Regions from separate parts of the Kribbella aluminosa genome, predicted to be linked through region 1. Evidence: riboswitches for the same ligand, from Rfam matches in the RefSeq annotation. Region 1 holds a riboswitch; the other holds the start of a gene.
The links. A riboswitch is a leader RNA that binds a small molecule or an ion and turns the genes downstream of it on or off. The one in region 1 is predicted to bind S-adenosylmethionine.

Region 1 (10,658 bases):
CCAGCCCTGGGTGTAGCGGGACACGTCCGTCGACGTACGCTTCCAGCCGGTGTAGGCGTCGTACAGGTCCCGCAGCGGCTCATCGAGGGCTGTGCGGGCCTCCTGGGACGTGTCGGCGCAATAGCCCTCGCGGCACAGGATGACCTCGTGGCCGAGCGACTCAGGGCCTTGGGGATATGACAGGTACTCGGCGATCTTGTCGGGCAGGTCGGCGTCGAGTTCGTTGAAGGACGTGGTCCAGCCGTCGCACATCCGCGCGGTCCGTTCCAGTACGGCGGACACCCGGCCGCCGTTCCACAACCGCGGGCGCGGCGACTGCACCGGCCGCGGCGACAGGTACGCGTCCTGGATCGACGTGAACTTCCCGTCGTACGACACCTCGTCCGACGTCCACAACCGGGTGAGGATCTCCAGCCCTTCCTCGAACCGCGCGACCCGCTCCGGCTGCCGTACGCCGTACAGCGCGAACTCCTCCGGACGGTACCCGAGCACGAACCCGGCCGTCAGCCGCCCACCGGACAGTACGTCGATATGCGCGAGCGTCTCCGCCAGCACCACCGGGTCGTACAGCGGCGCCACGATCCCGGCCGTCGCGATCCCGATCCGCGAGGTGTGCGCGGCCAGCCAGGTCATCGACGTGAGGATCTCGTGGTACCCGGGCCGGTGCAGGTGCCGTTCGCCGAGCACCACCCACTCGAACCCGGCCTGTTCGGCCAGCTTCGCCTGCTCGACCGCGTCCGCCAGTTGCGGCCGCTCGTCCGGGGTGCCGTAGAGGTTCAGATACAGACCCAGCCGCATCAGGGGTGCCACCTTCCGTTGACAGGGAGCGCTCGGGGTATTTACGGTCTTGACCGTAAATGCTTTCCGCCCAGAACGCTAGGAGCCGGTCTTGACGTCCTCCTCTCTCTGCAGGAGAGGATTCCAACTGCGCTACGCGGAGGTGGCGAGTTGAGGTTCACGCTTCTCGGACCCAGTCATCGGATCTCGGCGTGCTGTCACGGCCCGTCCGGCCGCGATACTGCGTGCTGCAAGGTTGCAGGCTGCGTTCACGTCAGCGTTCGCGCTATAACCGCAGGATCGGCACCGGAAGGCGGCTTGGCTCTCGCGCGCCTCTCGATCCACGACCCCGCACCGCGAACACGTCTGACTCGTATAGGCAGGATTGACCCTCTCAACCCGCCCCGGCGCCTTCTGCTCCAGACGGGTCACAAGCATGCCCCAGGCGTTCGCGAGAATGCCCCGGTTCAAACCCGCCTTCTGGGCGACATTCCGGCCGGGTTCCCCGATGGTGCCGCGCCCAGAACGAGTCATCTGCGCGATGCGGAGGTCCTCGACCCCGATGACATCGAACCTGCGCGCCAGATCAGTGGACGTCTGTTCGGCCCAGTTCGTCCGCCGGTCCGTTTCGCGGGCCTTCACCTTCGCGATCGCGACCCGCAATCTCCTGCGGCGGTTCGACCCGCGCCGCGCCCGCGCCAGCCTGCGTTGCAACCGCAGCAACCGACGCCGTTCGCTACACCGCAGCCCCGGGACAGCGAGGATCTCCCCCGTCGACAGCGCCGCCGAGACCACGACACCGCGATCAACACCGACCACCGCACCGGTCCCCGGGGCGGGGATAGGTTCCGGGATCGCGGCGAACGCGAGGTGCCAGCGTCCCGAACGGTCACGGGTGATCCGGTAGGCCTTCGCGGCAGGCAGCGCCCGCGTAATCCGGAACCGAACCCATCCGATCTTCGGGACGAGCACCCGACCCCATTTTCGCGACAACCGCTCTACCCGCTCGGCCTGTGGACCGACGACCCTAAACCCCTCATGGACTCCGGCTCGCCGCCAAGTCGGCCGCCGATGGGTGCCAATGTAGAAATTCTCGACAGCTTGACCGAAGTCTCGCAATGCCTGCTGCTGCACAGTCTGCGATCCCGCCCGCAGCCAGTCGTTGACCGCGCGCGCCTCGGTCAGTTGCGCCGATTGCGCGTTGTATCCGGGGGATGCGGTACGGCGGCCCGGTCGCCACATCGACCACTGCTCGAGAGCGAGGTTCCAGATGAACCGCGTATGACTGCAGAGCCCCAGCAGAGCCGCCTCTTGCTCCGTAGTGGGTGCGAGACGAAACCTGGACACGAAAGGAACACTGCCATGCGCCACCGACAGTTCCAGCACCATCCCAGGCCATCGAGGACTTTTCCCGACGCTGAACCACGGGGCTGCTTCCGGAGCTCTCGATGAGTCTTGCACCAGCGCCGGCCGGGTTGCCGGACGGAGGAACAGCGGCGCCGATCAGCGCGATCAAGACCCGGGTGGTGAGCGCGCCGTACCGGCGGCCGTTCCGGATCAGCAGCGGTGTCAGCAACGAGCTGATCAGCCTGGTCGTCGAGGTGCACACCGCGGACGGCGCGGCCGGGATCGGCGAGACGTCCCCGATGACGGCGTACACGGGTGAGACGCTGGCCGGTGTCCAGGCGGCGATCGAGGAGCACCTGGCCCCGGCGCTGATCGGCCGCGACCCGCTCGACCGGGCCGGCGCGCACGTCGTGATGGACGGCGTACTGCGCGGTCAGCAGGTCGCCAAGGCCGGTCTCGACATCGCGCTCTTCGACCTCGCCGGGCGCCTCAGCGGCTGGCCGGTGCACGCGCTGCTCGGCGGCAGCGTCCGGGACCGCGTGCAGACCACCTGGGTCGTCGGCCTCGGCACGCTCGACGAGATGGCCGCCGAGGCCGCGGAGTACGCCGGCCGCGGGTTCATGCACCTGAAGGTCAAGGGCGGCCAGGACCCGGCGAAGGACCTCGAGCTGATCCGCGCGGTCCGGGCCGCGATCCCCGCCGACGCCGAGCTCTGCCTGGACGCCAACGAGGGGTACGACGCCACGACCGCGCTCCCGTACCTCGCGAAGATGAGCGCCGCCGGCCTCACCCTGCTCGAGCAGCCGCTGCCACGCTGGGACCTGACCGGGCTGGTCCGCCTCCGCGACCGCCTCGACGTCCGGGTGATGGTCGACGAGAGCATGCACTCGCTGCACGACGCCCTGGAGATCGCCCGCCGCGGCGCCGCCGACGTACTGAACATCAAGATCCTCAAGGTCGGCGGCCTGCACCGTGCGCTGCAGATCGCCGCGGTCGCCGAGGCCGCCGGGCTCGCGGTGAAGGTAGGCTCGATGCCGGAGCTGGGCGTCGCCACGCTGGCCGCCGTCCATCTGGCCGCGGCCGTGCCGGGCGCCACCGTCGCGGCCGACCTGGTGGGCCCGCTGATGGTCGACGAGGACCCGCTGGCCCCGACCGTGTTCGCCGATTGCGACGGCTGGATCGACGTACCCAAACGCCCCGGTCTCGGTCACGATGTCTGAGGGTGTCGTTCCACGACACCCTCTGAGAGAGGTCATCTGATGCATCCGCTCGTAGAACGGCTCCGCGGCACGCTCCTCCCCGCGGTCGTCACCCCGATGGACCAGGACGGGGTCGTCGCGTACGACGCCCTGTCCGCGTACGCCGTGACGCTGACGAAGCAGGCGATCGGCGGGGTCGCGGTGTGGGCGCACACCGGCCGCGGGCTGTACCTGTCGCCGGGCGACCGGGCCAAGGTGCTCGAGACCTGGCGCACGGCGACCGACGTACCGATCGTGGCAGGTGTCGGCATACCTCGGGACCGGTCGGCGCAGACGCTGCAGGAGGCCGCCGACGCGACGGTCGAGATGGCCCGGGCCGCGGCGGCGGGCGGGGCCGATGCGGTGATGGTCTACCCGCTGGCGGCGCTCGGTGAGTTGGAGGACGGGCACGCGCAGGCGGTGGCGTTGCACGAGCGGGTGGCGGCGGAGAGCGGGCTGCCGCTGGTCGGGTTCTACCTGCACGGCGAGGCCGGCGGGTACCCGTACTCTCCTGCGTTGATCCGAGACCTGTTGTCGTTGGACGCGATGCTCGGTGTGAAGACCGCGACGCTGGACCGGGCGATCGGCTGCCAGGACGCGATCTGGGCCGGCCGCGGGACCGGGAAGCTGCTGATCACCGGCGAGGACCGGATGTACGGGCCGTCGTTCATGTGGGGCGCGGACACCGCGCTGGTCGGGATCGCGTCGGCACAGGTCGAGCTGTCGGCCGCCGTACTGCGGGCCTGGACGGCCGGTGCGCACTCGGAGTTCCTGGCCGCGTCGGAGCGGCTGGACCGATTCGCGGCGGCGACGTTCTACGCGCCGATCGAGGGCTACGTGCAGCGGATGCTCTGGGCGGCCGAGTGGGAGGGGCTGGTGCCGGCCGCGGCCGCTTACGATCCGTACGGACCATCGCTTCCGCCGAGCGAGCGTGAGCTCGTGATCCGCTGCCTGGAGGAACTGCACTGATCGGGCTGGCAGTGAGGTGGCGCGCTCCCTCCTTCGCTCCACCACACCGACGCCGCCCTGGACCCGCCTCAGGGGGTGGCGGTAATTGTGGTCTTGACCGAAACTAGGAGAGTACCGGCCGAACGTCAAGATCTCGGACCCGGCTGCGCTATTCTGCGTTCTGAGGGGACTTGAGGGCCAGACCAGAAGTCGTCGGAGGATCGCCGTGGGGATCTGCTCAGCTCCGGACGTGAACTGATGGCGCTCGCGGTCGGGGTCGTCGGGCCGGAGGATCTGGTCCAGCGGGTGACCGCGGTCGGCGCGCCGAGCGGTACGACGCTGGTCCCGCTCCCGTACCGGCACGAGACCGAGGCGGTCGACCTGGTCCGGCAGGCGCAGGGAGACGTCGACGCGTTCCTGTTCACCGGCGTCGTCCCGTACACGATCGCCACCGAGGCCGGGGCGATCGACCGGCCGGCGATGTACGTCTCGTACGACGGCGCGACGCTGCTGCGGGCCCTCGTCGAGCTGCTCCGGCTCGGGCACAACGTCACGCAGTTCTCGATCGACACGCTCCGGCGTTCCGAAGTACTGGAGACGCTGATCGAGGCGAAGCTGCCGACCGACCGGATCCACGTCCTGCCGTACCGGCCCGGGCTGACGTCGGACGACATCGTCTCGTTCCATCGGACGGCGCGGGACAAGCACGACACGAAGGTCGCGATCAGCTGCCTTGGGTCCGCGTTCCACCTGATCGAGAACGAGATGCCGTCGGTGCGGCTCGCCCCGTCGCGGTACTCGATCCGCTCGACTCTGCAGGCGCTGGTACTGACGACCACCGGGCAGCACGTCGGCGACGCGCAGGTCGCGCTCGGCGTCATCGACCTCCCGGAGCCGGACGACGCGCTCGCGGCCGACCTGATCACGCTCGGCGGCAGCCTGGCTGCGCTCCCCGACGGCCGGCATCTCGTCGTCACCACGCGCGGTCTGCTGGAGCAGGCGACCGAGCAGTTCTCCCGGATGCCGCTGCTCGACCACCTGGCCGCGCGGCACAGCACGGCGTACGTCGGGTTCGGCATCGGCCGGACCGCCGCCGAGGCCGAGGCACTCGCCCGCCGGGCAGTCGGCCGGGCCGCGTCGATCGGTACCGTCGCGGGCGTGGTGTCGATGTCCGACGACGTCGAGATCGTCATCGAACCCACCGGCGACCAGGCTTTGAGTGTCCGCGGCACCGAGAGCCTCCCGCTGCTGGCCCGCCGGGTCGGCCTCAACACCCAGACCCTCGCCCGAATGCGGGAACTCACCGCCACCCTCCCCGACGGCCTCACCACCCAGGACGTCGCCGACCACCTGGCCGTCCAACTCCGTACCGCCCGCCGCGTACTGAAACGCCTGGAACGCGCCGGCCTCGCCGCCCCCACCGGCACCCACCAACACGGCCGCACCGGCCGCCCACCCACGGTCTACCTGATCCGCCTGTAGCGCGACCCGCCGGCCGGTTTGCGGTAACAATTCCGCACCTGGCGACGAAGATGTTCCGCAAACCCAGACAGGACTACCCGAGCAACACCTCCGCGAAGAACCGCGCCGCCACGTCGTACCAGCATGCTCGTACGGCACGGTCTCGTCGGCAGTGCCGCGCTACGGGGTGATGACGGTGACGCCGGCGGGGGTGCCGTTCGAGAGGGCTGCGAGGGCGGCTGGGGCTTCTTCGAGGCGGATGGTGCGGGTGATCAGTTGGTGGGGGTTGAGGTTGCCGGTGGCAACTAGGTTGAGCATTTCGGAGTAGGCGTGGGCGGGCATGCCGTGGCTGCCGAGCCAGGTGAGTTCCTGGCTGATCAGGCGGGAGACGTCCAGTTGTACGCCGTCTGGGAGGAGGCCGACCTGGACGTGGCGGCCGCGGGGGCGGAGCGACCGCAGGGCCTGCTGGACGATGTCACCGGAACCCAGAGCGTCGATGGTGACCTGCGGACGCCCCAGCTCCCCGAGCCGTGCGACCACCGAGCCCGACCGGTCGCCGGCCAGCGCCGGGTGCGGGCCGGTCGCAGCCGAGTGAGGGCGGGTCGGCGCCGGATAGGCGCCGGTCGCAGCCGGGTCGGAGCCAGTCGCAGCCGGGTCGGAGCCAGTCGGCGCCGGGTGGGGGCCGGTCGCAGCCGGGTCGGGGCCGGGTGTAGTTGGCGTGGGCTGGGTTGGGGCTTGGATTGTGTGGGTGGCGCCGTACGTGCGGGCCAGGGCTAAGGCGGCTGGGTTGGTGTCGATGGCGATCACCTCGGCGCCCAGGGCGGAGGCGATCATGACGGCGGACAGGCCTACTCCGCCGCAGCCGAAGACGGCGACGCGTTCGCCGGCGGTTACCCGCGCTACCTGGTGGACGGCGCGGAACGAGGTGGCGAAGCGACAGCCGAGGCCGGCGGCGGTGGCGAAGTCGAGGTCGTCGGGCAGCCGCACCAGGTTCACCTCGGCGTACGGTACGGCGACGTACTCGGCGAACGAGCCCCAGTAGTTGAACCCCGGCTGGAGCTGGTTCGGACACACCTGCTGGTTACCGTCGAGGCACTGCTCGCACTTCCCGCACGCACAGATGAACGGCGTCGTCACCCGATCGCCGACCGCCCACCCCGACACGCCGGCACCGACCGCGGCGATCGTCCCCGCAAACTCATGCCCAGGCACGTGCGGCAGGACGATGTCCGAGTCGTGCCCCATCCATCCGTGCCAGTCGCTCCGGCACAGCCCGGTCGCCTCGACCTTCAGAACAACGCCGCCATCCACCGGCTCCGGCCGCGGTACCTCCCGTACGACAGGCACCACGCCGTACGCCTCAACCACAACAGCACGCATCCCCGAATCCTAAAGCCCCGCCGACTCGTGGCAATTGGTTCCCACCCGCATCCGCGAATCGTGGAATTCGGCGCCGAAAACCCCGATCTCACAACCCCAATCCACGACTCAACGCAGGGACGGCGGATCAGCCGATGCAGAACTCGTTGCCCCTCGGCCAGCCGCAGCGGTTCGGTCGCATCCCCGCCGATCGTCCACTTGATCGCCATACCGGGCGACGATAGACCCGGTTCCGGACGAACGACGCCCGGAACCGGGCAGCGGATCAGCCGCCGGCGACTGCGGGGATGATCGAGACCTGGCCGCCGTCCTTGATGGAGGTCTGGAGGCCTTCGGCGAAGCGTACGTCGTCGTCGTCGACGTACACGTTGACGAAGCGGCGCAGTTCGCCGGACTCGTCCAGGACGCGGCCCTTGATCCCCGGGTACGACGTGTCCAGCGAGTCGAGCACCTCCGTCAGCGTCGAGCCCTCCGCGGACACTTCGGACACGCCCTTGGTGTACGGACGCAGGATGGTCGGAACCCGAACGCTCACACTCACTGCAGGCCTGCCTTCACGAAGGCGTCGTACGACGCGGGAATGGTCACCTTGGGGCCGACCCGGTCGGCCACGGCGTCGAGCGTCTTCAGCCCGTCGCCGGAGTTGATGATCACCGTCTCGGCCTCGGGGTCGAGCTGCCCGGTGGCGATCAGCTTCCGCAGCGTCGCGACCGTCACCCCGCCCGCGGTCTCGGCGAAGATGCCCTCGGTCCGGGCCAGCAGCTGGATACCCTCGACGACCTCTTCGTCGCTGACGTCCTCGATCGCGCCACCGGTACGGCGGGCCACGTCCAGCACGTACGGCCCGTCGGCCGGGTTGCCGATCGCCAGCGACTTCGCGATCGTGTCCGGCTTCACCGGCTTGACCACGTCGTGGCCGTCGCGGAACGCCTGCGCGATCGGCGAGCACCCGGTCGCCTGCGCGCCGTACACCTTGTAGTCGGTGGCGTCGACCAGCCCGAGCTTGCCGAGCTCGGTGAAGCCCTTGTCGATCTTGGTCAGCTGCGAGCCGGACGCGACCGGGATCACGATCTGCTGCGGCAGCCGCCAGCCGAGCTGCTCGGCGATCTCGAAGGCGAGCGTCTTGGAGCCTTCGGAGTAGTACGGGCGGACGTTGACGTTGACGAACGCCCAGCCCTCCTCCTCGCCGGCGATCTCGGAGGCCAGCTTGTTCACGTCGTCGTAGTTGCCGTCGACGGCGACCAGCGTCCCGCCGTACACGGCGGTGGTGATGATCTTGGGCCGCTCGAGGTCCTTCGGGATGAAGACCACCGAGCGGATGCCGGCCCGGGCGGCGGCCGCGGCGACGGCGTTCGCGAGGTTGCCGGTGGAGGGGCAGGCGAACACCTTCATACCCAGCTCGCGGGTCGCGCTGAGCGCCGAGGCAACCACCCGGTCCTTGAAGGAGTGGGTCGGGTTGCCGGAGTCGTCCTTCACCCAGAGCTTCTTGAGCCCGAGTTCACGGGCGAGATTCTGCGCGTCGACGAGCCGGGTGTAGCCGGGCTCGGTGTTCGGGAAGCTCGCCACATCGACCGGGACGGGGAGCAGCGGCTGGTAGCGCCAGATGTTCTTCGGGCCGGCCTCGATCTGCTCGCGGGTGATCGTCGGGTACTCGTATCCGACCTCGAGCGGACCGAAACACTCCATACAGGCGTAGAACGGACCGAGCGGCGACTTCGCCCCACAGGCGCGACAGCTCAGGTGCGTACCGTTGCCGAAGGCACCTTCACGGATCGTGTGGGTGGCGGTCAGGCTCATGAGTGAGGTTCCCCTCTCATCTTCCCCGGGCGCCGGATCTCGGCGTGGGACGGATTTGGCACCGGTCCCTCGCTGAGCGCCCCGGACGGGGTCTCGACGGGGAGGGTTGCCGGGACGTCAACGGGCCGTTTCCCTCAGTCCCTCTGGATGAGCTCCCCCGAGATTACCCAATCGGGTCCATATTGTGTCCTGTGATCCCATCATTCGAGACACGCGATCTCACAAGCGGTGGGTCGCTCCCGGGGTGTGGGTGGGGAGTGATTTGCGGGGGCCGAAGCGGGGGTGGCCGATGCCGGTGAGCTCTATCAGGCGCTGGACGCGGAAGCGGTGGCCGCGGTACGGCTCGATCAGTTCGGCGCAGCCGTCGTCGTCCAGTTCCTCGCCGATCAGGGCGTACGACACATTCCGGGACACGTGGTAGTCCGCGAACGAGAACGCGTCCGCGTCCCCGTGGGCGCGCTGCCGTACTTCGGCCGCCGTCCACACGCCCACCCCGGGCAGCGACCGCAGCCGCCGCTCGATCTCCGCGCCGTCGGTCAGCTCGAGCGTCCGCTCCAGAGCGCCCGCCCGGGACGCCGCCGTCAGCACCACCCGCGACCGCCTGCTCTCGACCCCGGCCCGCAGGAACTGCCACGACGGGATCAGCCGCCACTCCTCCGGCGCCGGCGGCACCATCATCACCCGGTTGCCCTGCTCATGAGGCCCCGGCGCGGGCTCGCCGTACTCGCGCAGCAGCAGCCGCCACGCGCGGAACGCCTCCTTGCCGGTCACCACCTGCTCGATCCCGGCCGCCGCCATCGCCTCGAACACCGCCCGCGACCGCGGCACCCGCACGTCCGGGAACCGCCGCGCCGCGTCCACCAGCACCCGGTGCTCCGGCAGCGGCTCGAACCCGTCCCAGCTGTCCCCGTCCCCCAGCAACTCCGGTACGCCGTCCAACGCCCACTCGGCACCCGGTCCCCACGCCTCCGCCTCGACAGCCCCGGCGTACGGCGTCAACCGCAACAGCACCGGCCCCGCAGGCGTCCGCGTAGCCCGCCACACGGTCCGCCGCCCCGGGTCGAACACGTACGCCGGATCCCCGGGCCCCTTCCGCAACCCACCGATCACCGACTGCGGGTCCACCACCCGCCCCGGACGCCAGACCCGCACCACCGAACTCACCGCCCAAGTGTTACCCACCCCACCGACAATCCGCGGCCGGCTGGACCGCCACGCAGGCAAAACCCACGTGTTGAGGGCGTTTCGGCCCAGTTTTCAGAGTTTGCCTGCATGCAGGAACACCGCGGGGCAAGCGGCCCGTCACGTCGCCGACGTCCGATCAACCTGTCGCGGGCCATGTCCTAAGAATTGAGACATTGGGACATCCGCTCGATACTGAGCGGCATGAGTGGCTGGCAGTGGGTGAAGTTGGTGGGGAACTTTCTCAATTTGTCCACGCTTGCCGGTGGGCTGGTCGGGGTGGTCGGGCGGGCTGAGTTCAGCCGGGGGCCTCGGGGGTTGTTCTTCGCCAACGGGTACCGGCTGGGTTTTCCGGTGGCGGGGGCGTTCACGATCGGGAATGTGATTCTCAGCAAGCACGACCGCTCGTACTTCGACGACGCCAGGCTCGTGCGGCACGAAGAGCGGCACTCGTGGCAGTACTTCTGTCTGCTCGGCCTGCCGATGCTGCCGCTGTACGTCGTCGGCGTCGTCGTCTCGTTCCTGCTC
Region 2 (10,658 bases), 2.2 Mb from region 1:
CTCGGGCGCCGGCTCGGGCTGCTTGCTCGGCGCCGGGGGCTCGAACGCGGGCCCGGACGCCGGGACGAAGGCGGCAGCAGCCTCGTCGACGTCGTACGGCTCCTCCTCCGCGATCGGCTTGGCCTTCGCCTTGCGTCCGCGTTTCGGCTCGTCCTTCAGCACCGGCGAGTCGTACGGCTTGACCGTCGGGTCGTTGTCGTCCTCGAGCTCCGCCTTCGCGCGGCGCTGCTTACGGGTCAGCCGGACGGTGTCGTCGGTCGGCGCGCCCTGCACGGACGGCGCGTCCGCGGGCAGCTCGGTCCGGCCCATCAGTACGTCGAACGCCGCGCGGAACCGCAGCGGGATCGCGTACACCGGTGTCCCGGTGACGACCAGCGCGCCGAAGATCGACAGCAGCACCAGGAGCGGCGCGGCGACGTACTGGGTGAGCAGGTCGGACAGGAACGACGAGATGAAGTAGCCGATCGCGCCGCCGGCGTCGCGCAGCGGGCCGTCGGCCGGGTTGTTCGGCCGGGGCAGGCCGTTGGCGATGTGGATCAGGCCGAGCACACCGAGGCAGATCGCCGTCCAGCCGATCACCTGCCGTCCGGCCGGGGCCGTTGCGGTCCGGGTGCCGCAGGGTGCGGACAGCGATCACCACCAGCATCAGCGGCAGTGCCCAGCCGAGCATGCCGATGCTGCCGCCGACGACCGTCCGTACGCCGTCGCCGACCGATCCCGGCAGGTCCCACCAGATCGCGGCGGCCACGACGACCGCCAGGCCGATCAGGAACAGGCCGGCACCGTCACGGCGGTGCTCAGGCTCCAGGTCGCGGGCGCTGTGGCCGATCCCCCGCACCATGCTGCCGAGCAGGTGCGCGATGCCGATCCAGACCTTGACCACTCCACGGCCGAGAGCCAGCATGGCGGCCGCGAACGGGCCTGGTCCGCTGTTCTTGGGCGTGCTGGTCCGCGCGGCGGAGGTTCCACCGCGTTTCGAGCTCTGCCCACGCTTCTGGGCGCCGGACGGACGGGAGCGTCCACCAGCCGCCGAACGGGCCGTACTCGGCCGTTTGGCTGCCGACTTCTGCGCCCGCGCCGGGGAAGACGTGCGGGTCGCCATATTGATCAGGCTACCCCGACTACCCCACGAGTCCCACGTGTCACACGCCGATCACACGGTCCCATCCGTAGCATCACGACGCTCGACTCGTACGCCGAAGCCGCCCGACGTGCCACAGCAGTACGTACCACCCGAGCGCGGCCAGCCCGCCGTACACCAGCCCGGAGAGCACCACGCGTACGGCGGTCTCCCCCGCCAGGCCACCCTCCACCCGGCTGAGCTCGACGACCGCGCCCACTGCTGCGAACAGCACGAGCGCGCCCAGCACGACGTACCGGATCCATGCTGGGAGGCTGTCACCCTGTGTGAGCGATGGCGGAGTACGGCGATACCAGCGGTAGAGCCAGACGGCGAGGACCACGCAGCCGCCGATCGTGGAGACGTACTGGAGGATGCGGTTGACGCCGTCGAGGAAGTCCGGGAAACGCAGGACGAAGTAGCCGTCGCTGTGGGTGAAGGAATCCCACACCACGTGGGTCAACGCGCCCACGATGGCGGACACCACCGTCCAGAGCAGGACAGACGCGCTAGGCAGGTGCAGTCGGCCAACAGCAGGCAGCCGCGCAGCCAGTGCAGGCGGCGCGAGAGCAACCAAAGGCCGCTTGAGGACCAGGTTGAACACTGCGACCAGCAGCAACGCCAGCAACGGGTCCAGCCAGAACGCGGACGTGATCTTGTGCGTGAGCGTCAGTGTGAAGTTCCCGTTGATGTACTGCGTGGCGATCCGGTAGAGCGGGCCGACGTACAGCAGGTCGGGTGCCACCGCACCGGCTACCAGCGCAGACGCCACGAAGGGGCGCCGGACCAACGGGAGGACGGCTGCGGGGTGGGCGAGGGTGAACGGCACACCCCGCAGCCTATTGGTTCAGAACGTCGGCCAACTGCCGGCCGGCGGCTGCTGCCCGACACCCGGTGCCGACCAGTTGCAGACACCGTTTGGGAACGTCTGCCGCAGCGCCTTCCACTGCACGGGCGTCAGCTTGACCTTGTAGTCGGACTTGCTCAGCGGTTGCAGGCGGCACTTGATGATGTCGTTGGCAACGGACGCGCCGGCCACCTGCCGCGGCGCCGGCCACGCCGGGTAGAACGTGTTGCACCTCGTCGTACCGATGCCGTCCACCTGCGTCTCGACGATCTTCTGGTTCGTCGGGCTCCAGCACGCGTCGGTGAGCGCCCCGGGCTTGTTGCGCATCAGCTTCGCGTGCGGTGTGCCCGGGCCGTGGTCCGCGTCCACCGCGTCCATCCACCGGTCGAGGGAGGCGAGCGCGTCGGTCAGCACCGGGTTCGCCGTACTGAAACCGCCCGGCGCGTCGCCGGCCTGGACGAGCATGATCTGGTTGCCGGCGTCACCGTTTGCCTTGCGCAACCTTTCGCGCAGCGAGAACGAGTGGAAGATCAGGTGGATGTCGCCGTTCGGCTGCTCGTCCCAGTACTGCCGGTAGTCGATGATCGGGGTACCGGCCAGTCCCCCGCCGCCGTTGATCAGCTGCCCGGTCCGGTACGCCGTACTGATCGCCCGCGGGTCTGCGACGGTCCGGGCCGGGACGAAGTTGGCGTCGGTGTCGAAGCCGCCGACCGCCTTGTTCAGGTCGAGGAACTGCGTGACCGAGATCTTGCCCGCGTTCAGGGCGTCCAGGCCGTACTGGATGCCGACGTTGTCCAGCGGCCGCCGGGCCGCGCCGGTGGCCGGGTCCGTGCCCCAGATGTTGACCTGGTGGTCGTAGACGTCGCAGCGCGCGCCGTTCGGGTTCTTCACCGGGTCGTAGCGGTCCTCGACGGGTAGTTGCGCAGGGCAATAGACCCGCGGGTCGATCCGGCGGCCGGCGGCGGCCAGGTTGGCGATCGTGCCGACCTTGCCGAAGCCCGCGGCGGCCCGTTTCTGTTCGTCGGTCCAGCCGGTCGCGGAGGTGAAGTAGTGATCCAGCAGCAGCGCGTCTGTGATCGTGTGCAGCGTCGCGAATCCGACCTCCGGGAACACGCAGGACGCCAAGATCCCGTCCAGCAGCCCCGGGTAGTCGTCGGCGATCTGGAACACCTGGTACGAGCCGCCGGAGCACCCCCATCCGATCGTCTGCTTCGGTACGCCGATGGTCTCCAGGATGTGCTCCCGCGTCATCGACATGGTCTCGGCGGCGAGCACCCCGTTGCAGTTGATGCCGAACACGTTCAGGCTCGACGACGCCACGGCGTACCCCTGCCCGAGCAGTACGTCGTCGTTGATGCCGCCGGTCTCGCTCCCCTGCTGGTACCACCCGCCGGGGCAGCCGCCGCCGAACGTGTAGACCAGCCGGCCGTTCCACCCGCTCGGCGCCTTCACCACACTCGGCTCACCGCCCGCGGGGTCGTTGAGGACGGCGTACTCGTAGATCGACCGGTTGATGACCCCGGTCTCGACACGGACGATGTACGGCACCGTGCGGCCGTCGGACGTGGTGGTGGTCGCCAGGTCGGCCGGCTTCGTCGCCGGCAGCACCTTCAGCGACCGGTCGGCAGTGGAGCGGTACAGGTAGTCGACGCGGGTCGGCACCGTGCAGTTCGCGTCGGACGGCGGGCCGAGCTTGACCTTGGCGAGCGTGACGAAGTCCGCCGTACCGCAGACGTACGGCGTCTCGTGCGGGCCGGCCAGGAGTGGTCCGCTGCGCGGATGGTTGGTGATCACCAGCCGCGACGAGGCGGCGGTCACCGTGTTGGAGCCGTCCGTGAGGCCTTGGACGACGCCGATGAGGCGGTCCTGCTGACGGGAGAACGCGCTGCTGACGTCCTTCCCGTTCAGCCGGACCTTCAGGTCGTCCAGGTGCCGCCCAGTGATCCCGAGCAGCACGTTGCCGTCGCTGACCATGTCGGCGCGAGGCGTGGACAAGACCTCGATCCGTACGTCGGAGGCCGCCTTGGCGGGGGTCACCAGGACGGCCGCGAACATCGCGGTCAGAAGAGCAACGAGGGCGGCCGGCCGCTTCATGCGACGAGTCGATCACAGCAGGTCCGGTGCCGGAAGGGCTCGTGGTAATCGGTTTCCAGCCGGAACGGAGCAGCTCAGGCGCCGGTCGTCCCGTCCAACTGCTCGCGGACCAGGTCGGCGTGCCCGCAGTGCCGCGCGTACTCCCCGATCAGGTGGATGTAGATCATCCGCAGCGTCGACTCGGTACCGCTGAACGTGAACCGGTCGTCCAGCGAGCGCCCGGCGGCGGCCTCGTCGGACAGTTTCCACTCGGCGATCAGACCGTCGTACGCCGCCTCCGCCGCGGCCGGATCGATCAGCTCGAAGTCCGCGTCCTTGCCGAGCTCGGGCGCGAACAGCGGGGCGGCCGGGTCGTCGGCGAAGTGGATACGGAACCAGATCCGCTCGACCTTGGTCAGGTGCCGGATCAGGCCGAGCAGCGAGAGGTTCGACGGCGGCGACGGCCGCTCGGCAAGCTGCTCCGCGGTCAGCCCCGCACACTTGAACAGCAGAGTGCTGCGGTAGAAGTCGAGATAGCCTTGCAGCAGCTCACGTTCCGGTGCCGTCAGCGAACCGTCCGGCCGCTCGACAGCAGGTGCACTCCAGGTCATCGTCATCCTCACGTCGTCCCACGATGTGTTCGGCTATCTCATCACATGAGATACGCACTGGCGGTGCCCGTGTCCCGTTCGTTACCGTAATCGGCAGGTCATGAGTGCCAGCGACAAGCCCCGGCTCGCTGGCCGGCAACCCTCCTCCGCGGTGGGGTGCCCCGGGTGAAGACCAGGCCGTGCGGATACGCCGCTCGGCAAGCGCGGACTTTCCTGGGAGCAGATCCATGTCGATCCTGTCCATTCTCGAGCCGGCCAGCACCACGACCTCGCGGCCGGCCGGTGCCCGGCGGCTCACCGGCAACATCCCCGCCACCGTCGGCTCGGACCTGCTGGTCCCGCTGGCCGACGGCCGGGTCACCGACTACGCGAACTTCGACCACGGCGCGAGTGCCCCGTGCCTGGAGCCGGTCCGGGCGAGCGTCGAGGCGGCGCTGCCGTCGTACGCGTCGGTGCACCGCGGCAACGGGTACGCCTCCCGGATCACCACCCAGTGGTACGAGCGCGCCCGCGCCGAGGTGCACGCCTTCGTCGGCGCCCGCACGGACGACCAGGTGATCTTCACCCGCCAGACCACCGACGCGCTGAACCTGCTGGCGCACGCGGTGCCGGGCGACGCGACCGTGATCGTGTTCGAGTCCGAGCACCACGCCGCGCTGCTCCCCTGGCCGGCCGAGCGGACCGTTCGCCTCACGGCGCCGGCCAGCCGGACCGGGGCCGTCACCGCCGTGGCCGACGCGCTCCGCCAGGCGCCCGAGGGGCCGCGGCTCGTCGTGATCACCGGCGCCTCGAACGTGACCGGTGAGATCTTCCCGATCGCCGAAATCGCCAAGGTGGCGAAGGCGCACGGTGCGCGGGTCTGCCTGGACGCCGCGCAGCTCGCCCCGCACCGCCCAGTCGACATCGCCACCCTGGACGTCGACTGGGTCGCCCTCTCCGGTCACAAGCTCTACGCCCCGTACGGCGCCGGCGCCCTGATCGGCCGCTCCGACTGGCTCGACGCCGCCGAGCCGTACCTGTACGGCGGCGGCGCGACCCACGCCGTGACCAGCGACACCGTCGTCTGGTCGACCGGCCCGGCGCGGCACGAGGGCGGCTCCCCGAACGTCATCGGCGCCATCGCGCTGGCGAGCGCCTGCGCCGCGATCACCAAGCACCGCGACGCCATCGAGCAGCACGAGCGCAGCCTGCTGGCCCGGCTGCGCACCGGGCTCGCCCAGATCGACGGCGTCACGACGTACTCGATCTTCGGCGAGGAGGCGGACCGTGTCGGCACGGTGTGCTTCACGATCGAGGGCCTGACCTCGACGCTGGTGTCCGCGGCCTTGAGCGCGGAGTACGGCATCGGTGTCCGGGACGGGAAGTTCTGCGCACACCCGCTGGTCGGGCACCTGCTCGCGAACTCCCCCGAGCACGGTACGGCGGTCCGCGCCAGCCTCGGCCTCGGGACCACGCGGGAGCACGTGGACCGGCTCGTCAACGCCGTACGCACGCTGACCACGACAGGCCCGCGCACGGAGTACGCGGAGAGCGCGCACGGCTGTCAGCCGGCCGACGATCCCCGCGACCTCCAGGCACCGCACATCTGGTAGCTGTGTTTGATTTTCAGGCAAGCCCTCCTACTGCTCAGGAGGTACGAGACCTACATGGTGAGCAGCGAACGCCAGTAGGTCCGCCCACTCCGACGCGACCATCGCGGCAGGTTTGCCGAAGCCATGGCCGGTGTTGACCTCTACCCGAGTCAAGACCGGCTGCGGACCGGACTGGGCATGCTGCAACGCAGCGATGAACTTGTGACTGTGCAGCGGAACCACGCGGTCGTCGTGATCACCTGTGACGACAAGAGTCGCCGGGTACGCCGTACCGTCGCTGACCCGATGCAGCGGCGAGTAGGCCAGCAGGTCCTCGAACTGCTCTGGGTCACTGGGCAGACCGTAGTCGGACGCCCACGCCGCTCCCACAGTGAACAAGTGGAACCGCAGCATGTCCAACACACCCACACCGGGCAGTGCGACGGCGAACAGGTCCGGCCGCTGCGTCATGGCCGCTCCGACGAGCAGACCGCCGTTGCTGCGACCGTGTATCGCCAACTGCGACGGTGTGGTCACACCGGTGTCCCGCAGGTCCTCGGCGACCGCGATGAAGTCGTCGAACACGTTCTGCTTGTTCTTGAGCCGCCCTGCGTCGTGCCAATCGCTCCCGTACTCGCCGCCGCCACGCAGGTTCGCGATGACGAGCACACCTCCGGCAGCGAGCCACGCGGGCCAGCCCGGGCGGTAGTCGGCCTGGATCGGGATGCGGAACCCGCCGTACCCCCACATGAGGGTCGGGCGTGGCTCTTCGAAACCCAAATCGGAGCGGCTGATCAAGAAGTACGGGACAGGGCCGTTCCGACGGGTCACGGTGACCCGTGGCGGTGTGAAGCCGTCAGCACCGCGGACCAGCTCCGGCAGCGGGCGTACGTCGCCTGAACCGGTGGACACGCGGTACGACAACGTGGGGTCGGTCGTCGTAGACAGGCCGATGAAGAGCTCGTCGTACTTCGGTCCTGCGTTGAAGCCGACCACTCCCCCGCCAGGTACGTCGACACCGCGCGCATCGGACCCGTCCAGCGCGTAGAGCGTCAGCACCGACTGGGCGTCGACCAGCGTCAGCGTGGCGAGGCCGTCCGCGGTCGCGCGCACTGCCTGCAGTGTGGAGTCGCTCTCCGGGATGAGGTCGGTGAACGCGCCGGCCAGGTTCGACAGCACCACGCGGCCGCGGGGGGCGTCGCGGTCGGTCCGCAGTACCAGCTCGTCGCCGGACATCCGGACGAACGCGATCTCGTCGGCGAACTCGTCCACGACCTTCACCGGCTCGCCCAGCCCGTCGCCGGTGACCGGGTACACCCAGAGCCGCGTGCTGGGGTCCGTGCCCTCGGTGATGTGGACGACGAGGTACCTGTCGTCGTCGGACACCTCTGGCACCAGGAAGTACTGGTCGTGGCCCGGGAAGCTCAGCACCAGCTCGTCGTCCGACTGCGCCGTACCGACGCGGTGCAGCATCAGCCGACCGCCGGACAGGGACGTGGTCTCCGTACCCTCGCTCCGCCCGCTGGTCGGGTAGTGCAGGTACAGGTACGCCGAACTGTCCGGGAGCCAGGTGGCCTCGCTGAACTTGGCCTCCGACACCAGGTCGTCGACCTGTGCGCCGGTGGCGATGTCGAGCAGCCGGAACGTCGTCCAGTCGCTGCCGCTCTCGTTGATGCCGTACGCGAGGTACTTACCGTCCGGGCTCACCGTGAACGTCCCCAGCGAGTCGGTGCCGTCCGCGGACAACGTGTTCGGGTCGATCAGCACCCGGCCGCCGGACAACAGTTCGTCGAGCGACTCGGCCACGTAGATCACGTCCTGCGCCTGGGTGCCGTCGTTGCGGCCGACGAAGTACCAGCCGGACTTCTTCGCCGGTACGCCGGCCCGGGGGCGCGCGAGGATCGCGGCCATCGTGCGCTGGAACCACAGGCCCTCCGGATAGCCCGACAACTCGGCCTCGGTGAACTCATTCTGTCTGCGAACCCAGTCCTGGGTGTCGGCCGAGTCAGGGTCTTCCAGCCAGCGATACGGGTCGGCGATCTCACGCCCGTGCAACGTCTCGACCACATCGTCGCGGCGGCTTTCCGGATAGGTCATGCGGACAAACCTAACCCGAAGACTGCGTCGTACTCACCCGCTCCGGTGGGCGGCATCCCGCACAGGCGCCGGAGCAGGTGAGTACGACGGGCCTGGTGTCAGGCCGGATTGATGTCCTTGCTCCAGAGCACCTTGCCGAACAGGTTCCGCAACGACACCGAGAAGACGCCGGTGCGCGGGTCGATCCGGGTGTGGCCGAAGAACTGGTTCCCACTGGCCGGCGACTGGCTCGGGAAGTCGGCCGCCTTCACGAAGACCGCCTCCGGGCCGAACGTCGGGTCGAGCTGGTTCGGACCGAAGGCGCCCGCGTTGATCGGACCGGCCACGATCTCCCAGAACGGGTCGAAGTCGGTGAACGCCGCGCGCGCCGGGTCGTAGTGGTGCGCGGCCGCGTAGTGCACGTCCGCGGTCAGCCAGATCGCGTTCCGCACCTTGCGCTTCTTGAACTGGCTCAGCACCCACGCGATCTCGAGCTCGCGGCCGCCGGGTGCACCCGGCAGACCGTTCGCGACCGCCTCGATCAGGTCGCCGTCCGGTACCAGCAGGCCGAGCGGCATGTCGCTGGCGATCACCTTCCAGGTCGCCCGCGAGGCCGCCACCTCGCGGACCAGCCAGGCGGCCTGTTCGGCGCCGAGCATCGCGACCGGTCCGGCCGTCGACGGCACCGGGTTCGCACCCCGGTACGTGCGCATGTCCAGGCAGAAGACGTCGAGCAGCGGACCGTAGCTCACCTTGCGGTAGATCCGGTCCCGGCCCGCGACGTGCTCCATCGGCAGGTACTCCAGGAAGGCCTTCTTCGCCCGCGCGGCCAGGACGTCGACGCGCCGCTCGACGTACCGCGAATCGTCCAGGATCTCGCCCGGGTACCAGTTGTTCAGCGTCTCGTGGTCGTCCCACTGCGCGACCAGCGGCACGTCGGCGTACAGCGACTTCACGTTACCGTCGAGCAGGTTGTACTTGTACCGGCCGCGGTACTCGGCCAGCGTCTCGGCGACCTTCGAGACCTCCTCGGTCACCACGTTCTTCCAGACGGTGCCGTCGGCAACCTTCAGCTCGGCCTGCATCGGGCCGTCGGCGTAGATGTTGTCGCCGGAGTGCAGGAAGAAGTCGGGCCGGGTGTCGTGCATCGCCCGGTACGCGACCATCCCGCCGAGCTCGGGGTTGATGCCGTACCCCTGGCCGGCCGTGTCGCCGGTGAACACGAACGACACCGGACGGTTGCGCCCCGGCGTGCTGAACGAGCCGTCGAGCGTCTCACCGATCCGGCCGTACGCGTCCTCGAAACCGATCCGGTAGTCGTAGCGCTGCCCCGGACGCAGGCCGCGCAACGGCAGCCGCGCCGTGAAGTCGTCGTTCCCGTCCGTCTTCGGGCCCCGCAGGCTGATCGCCCGGTCGAACCGGCCGTGGCCGGTCAGCTGCACGATCATCCGGCCGGGCCGGTCGGTGCGCGACCAGACGACGGCCGACGACGGCGTCACGTCGGCACTGGCGATGCCGGACGGCAGCGCGGCCCGATCGCGACGGACCAGATTCGGTGCCGCAGCGGCCACCCCCGGTACGGCGAGTGACGCACCGGCGGCGGTGGTTGCGGCAAGAAGTTGGCGGCGACTCAGTTTCATGACCCGAAGGTGCGCTCCGCTGATGACGGCCAGGTGAAAGCGGGGCGAACTGAGCGTCAAATCGCCCCGGCCCCGGACATGCGCTTGTGTGCGGCCACCCGACGTGGTTCCGTTGGCCTCACTCAGCACGTACTCGTGACGCTGCCCTGGACCTGGTAGCGCATCGACCGATGCACTACTGGAAACGGGTTGCTCATGACACAGCTGCTTGCCGAAGACCATGACCCGTTACGGGCTCAGCACGAGCACACGCATCTGTACACCGACCTGCTGCGCACCGTCCGCGAGCTCGGACTGCTCCGGCGGCGGCGCGGGTATTACTTCGTTCGCATCGGGCTCGTCCTGACTGCGTTCGTCGGGGTCTGGGTCGGCTTCGGTCTGCTCGGCAACTCGTGGCTCCAGCTGCTGATGGCGGGTGCGCTCGCTTTGGTGCTCGTTCAGGTCGCGTTCCTGAGTCACGACAGCGCGCACCGGCAGATCTTCGACTCGGCCCGCTGGAACGACTGGACCGCGCGGCTGCTCGCCGGCGGGCTGATCGGCATCAGCGCCAACTGGTGGCGGTCGAAGCACAGCCGGCACCACCAGGCGCCGAACCAGCTGGCGAAGGACCCCGACATCGACATCGGCGTCATCGCCTTCACCCCCGAGCACGCTGCCCGGCGTACCGGCTTCCAGGCGTGGCTGACCCGCCGCCAGGGCTGGCTGTTCTTTCCGCTGCTG

Region 2: another riboswitch for S-adenosylmethionine. It lies ahead of JOF29_RS40395 (aminotransferase class V-fold PLP-dependent enzyme); the one in region 1 lies ahead of thrC (threonine synthase).

The regions. Positions count from the first base shown of each region.
Region 1 covers NZ_JAGINT010000002.1:1,873,879-1,884,536, reverse strand. Annotated here, with positions in the region: gene JOF29_RS30340 (LLM class flavin-dependent oxidoreductase) at 1-798, opposite strand, end outside; gene JOF29_RS30335 (RNA-guided endonuclease InsQ/TnpB family protein) at 931-2,166, opposite strand; gene JOF29_RS30330 (mandelate racemase/muconate lactonizing enzyme family protein) at 2,226-3,344, shown strand; gene JOF29_RS30325 (dihydrodipicolinate synthase family protein) at 3,384-4,331, shown strand; gene JOF29_RS30320 (response regulator) at 4,569-5,792, shown strand; gene JOF29_RS43765 (alcohol dehydrogenase catalytic domain-containing protein) at 5,952-7,151, opposite strand; gene JOF29_RS30310 (ubiquitin-like small modifier protein 1) at 7,417-7,692, opposite strand; gene thrC (threonine synthase) at 7,689-8,948, opposite strand; SAM riboswitch class I at 8,962-9,102, opposite strand; gene JOF29_RS30300 (DNA-3-methyladenine glycosylase family protein) at 9,168-10,112, opposite strand; gene JOF29_RS30295 (hypothetical protein) at 10,335-10,658, shown strand, end outside.
Region 2 covers NZ_JAGINT010000002.1:4,054,839-4,065,496, reverse strand. Annotated here, with positions in the region: gene JOF29_RS40415 (DNA translocase FtsK) at 1-579, opposite strand, end outside; gene JOF29_RS40410 (DUF4184 family protein) at 1,176-1,949, opposite strand; gene JOF29_RS40405 (DUF6351 family protein) at 1,968-4,061, opposite strand; gene JOF29_RS40400 (DinB family protein) at 4,136-4,651, opposite strand; SAM riboswitch class IV at 4,748-4,861, shown strand; gene JOF29_RS40395 (aminotransferase class V-fold PLP-dependent enzyme) at 4,879-6,243, shown strand; gene JOF29_RS40390 (prolyl oligopeptidase family serine peptidase) at 6,271-8,319, opposite strand; gene JOF29_RS40385 (alkaline phosphatase D family protein) at 8,418-9,938, opposite strand; gene JOF29_RS40380 (fatty acid desaturase family protein) at 10,134-10,658, shown strand, end outside.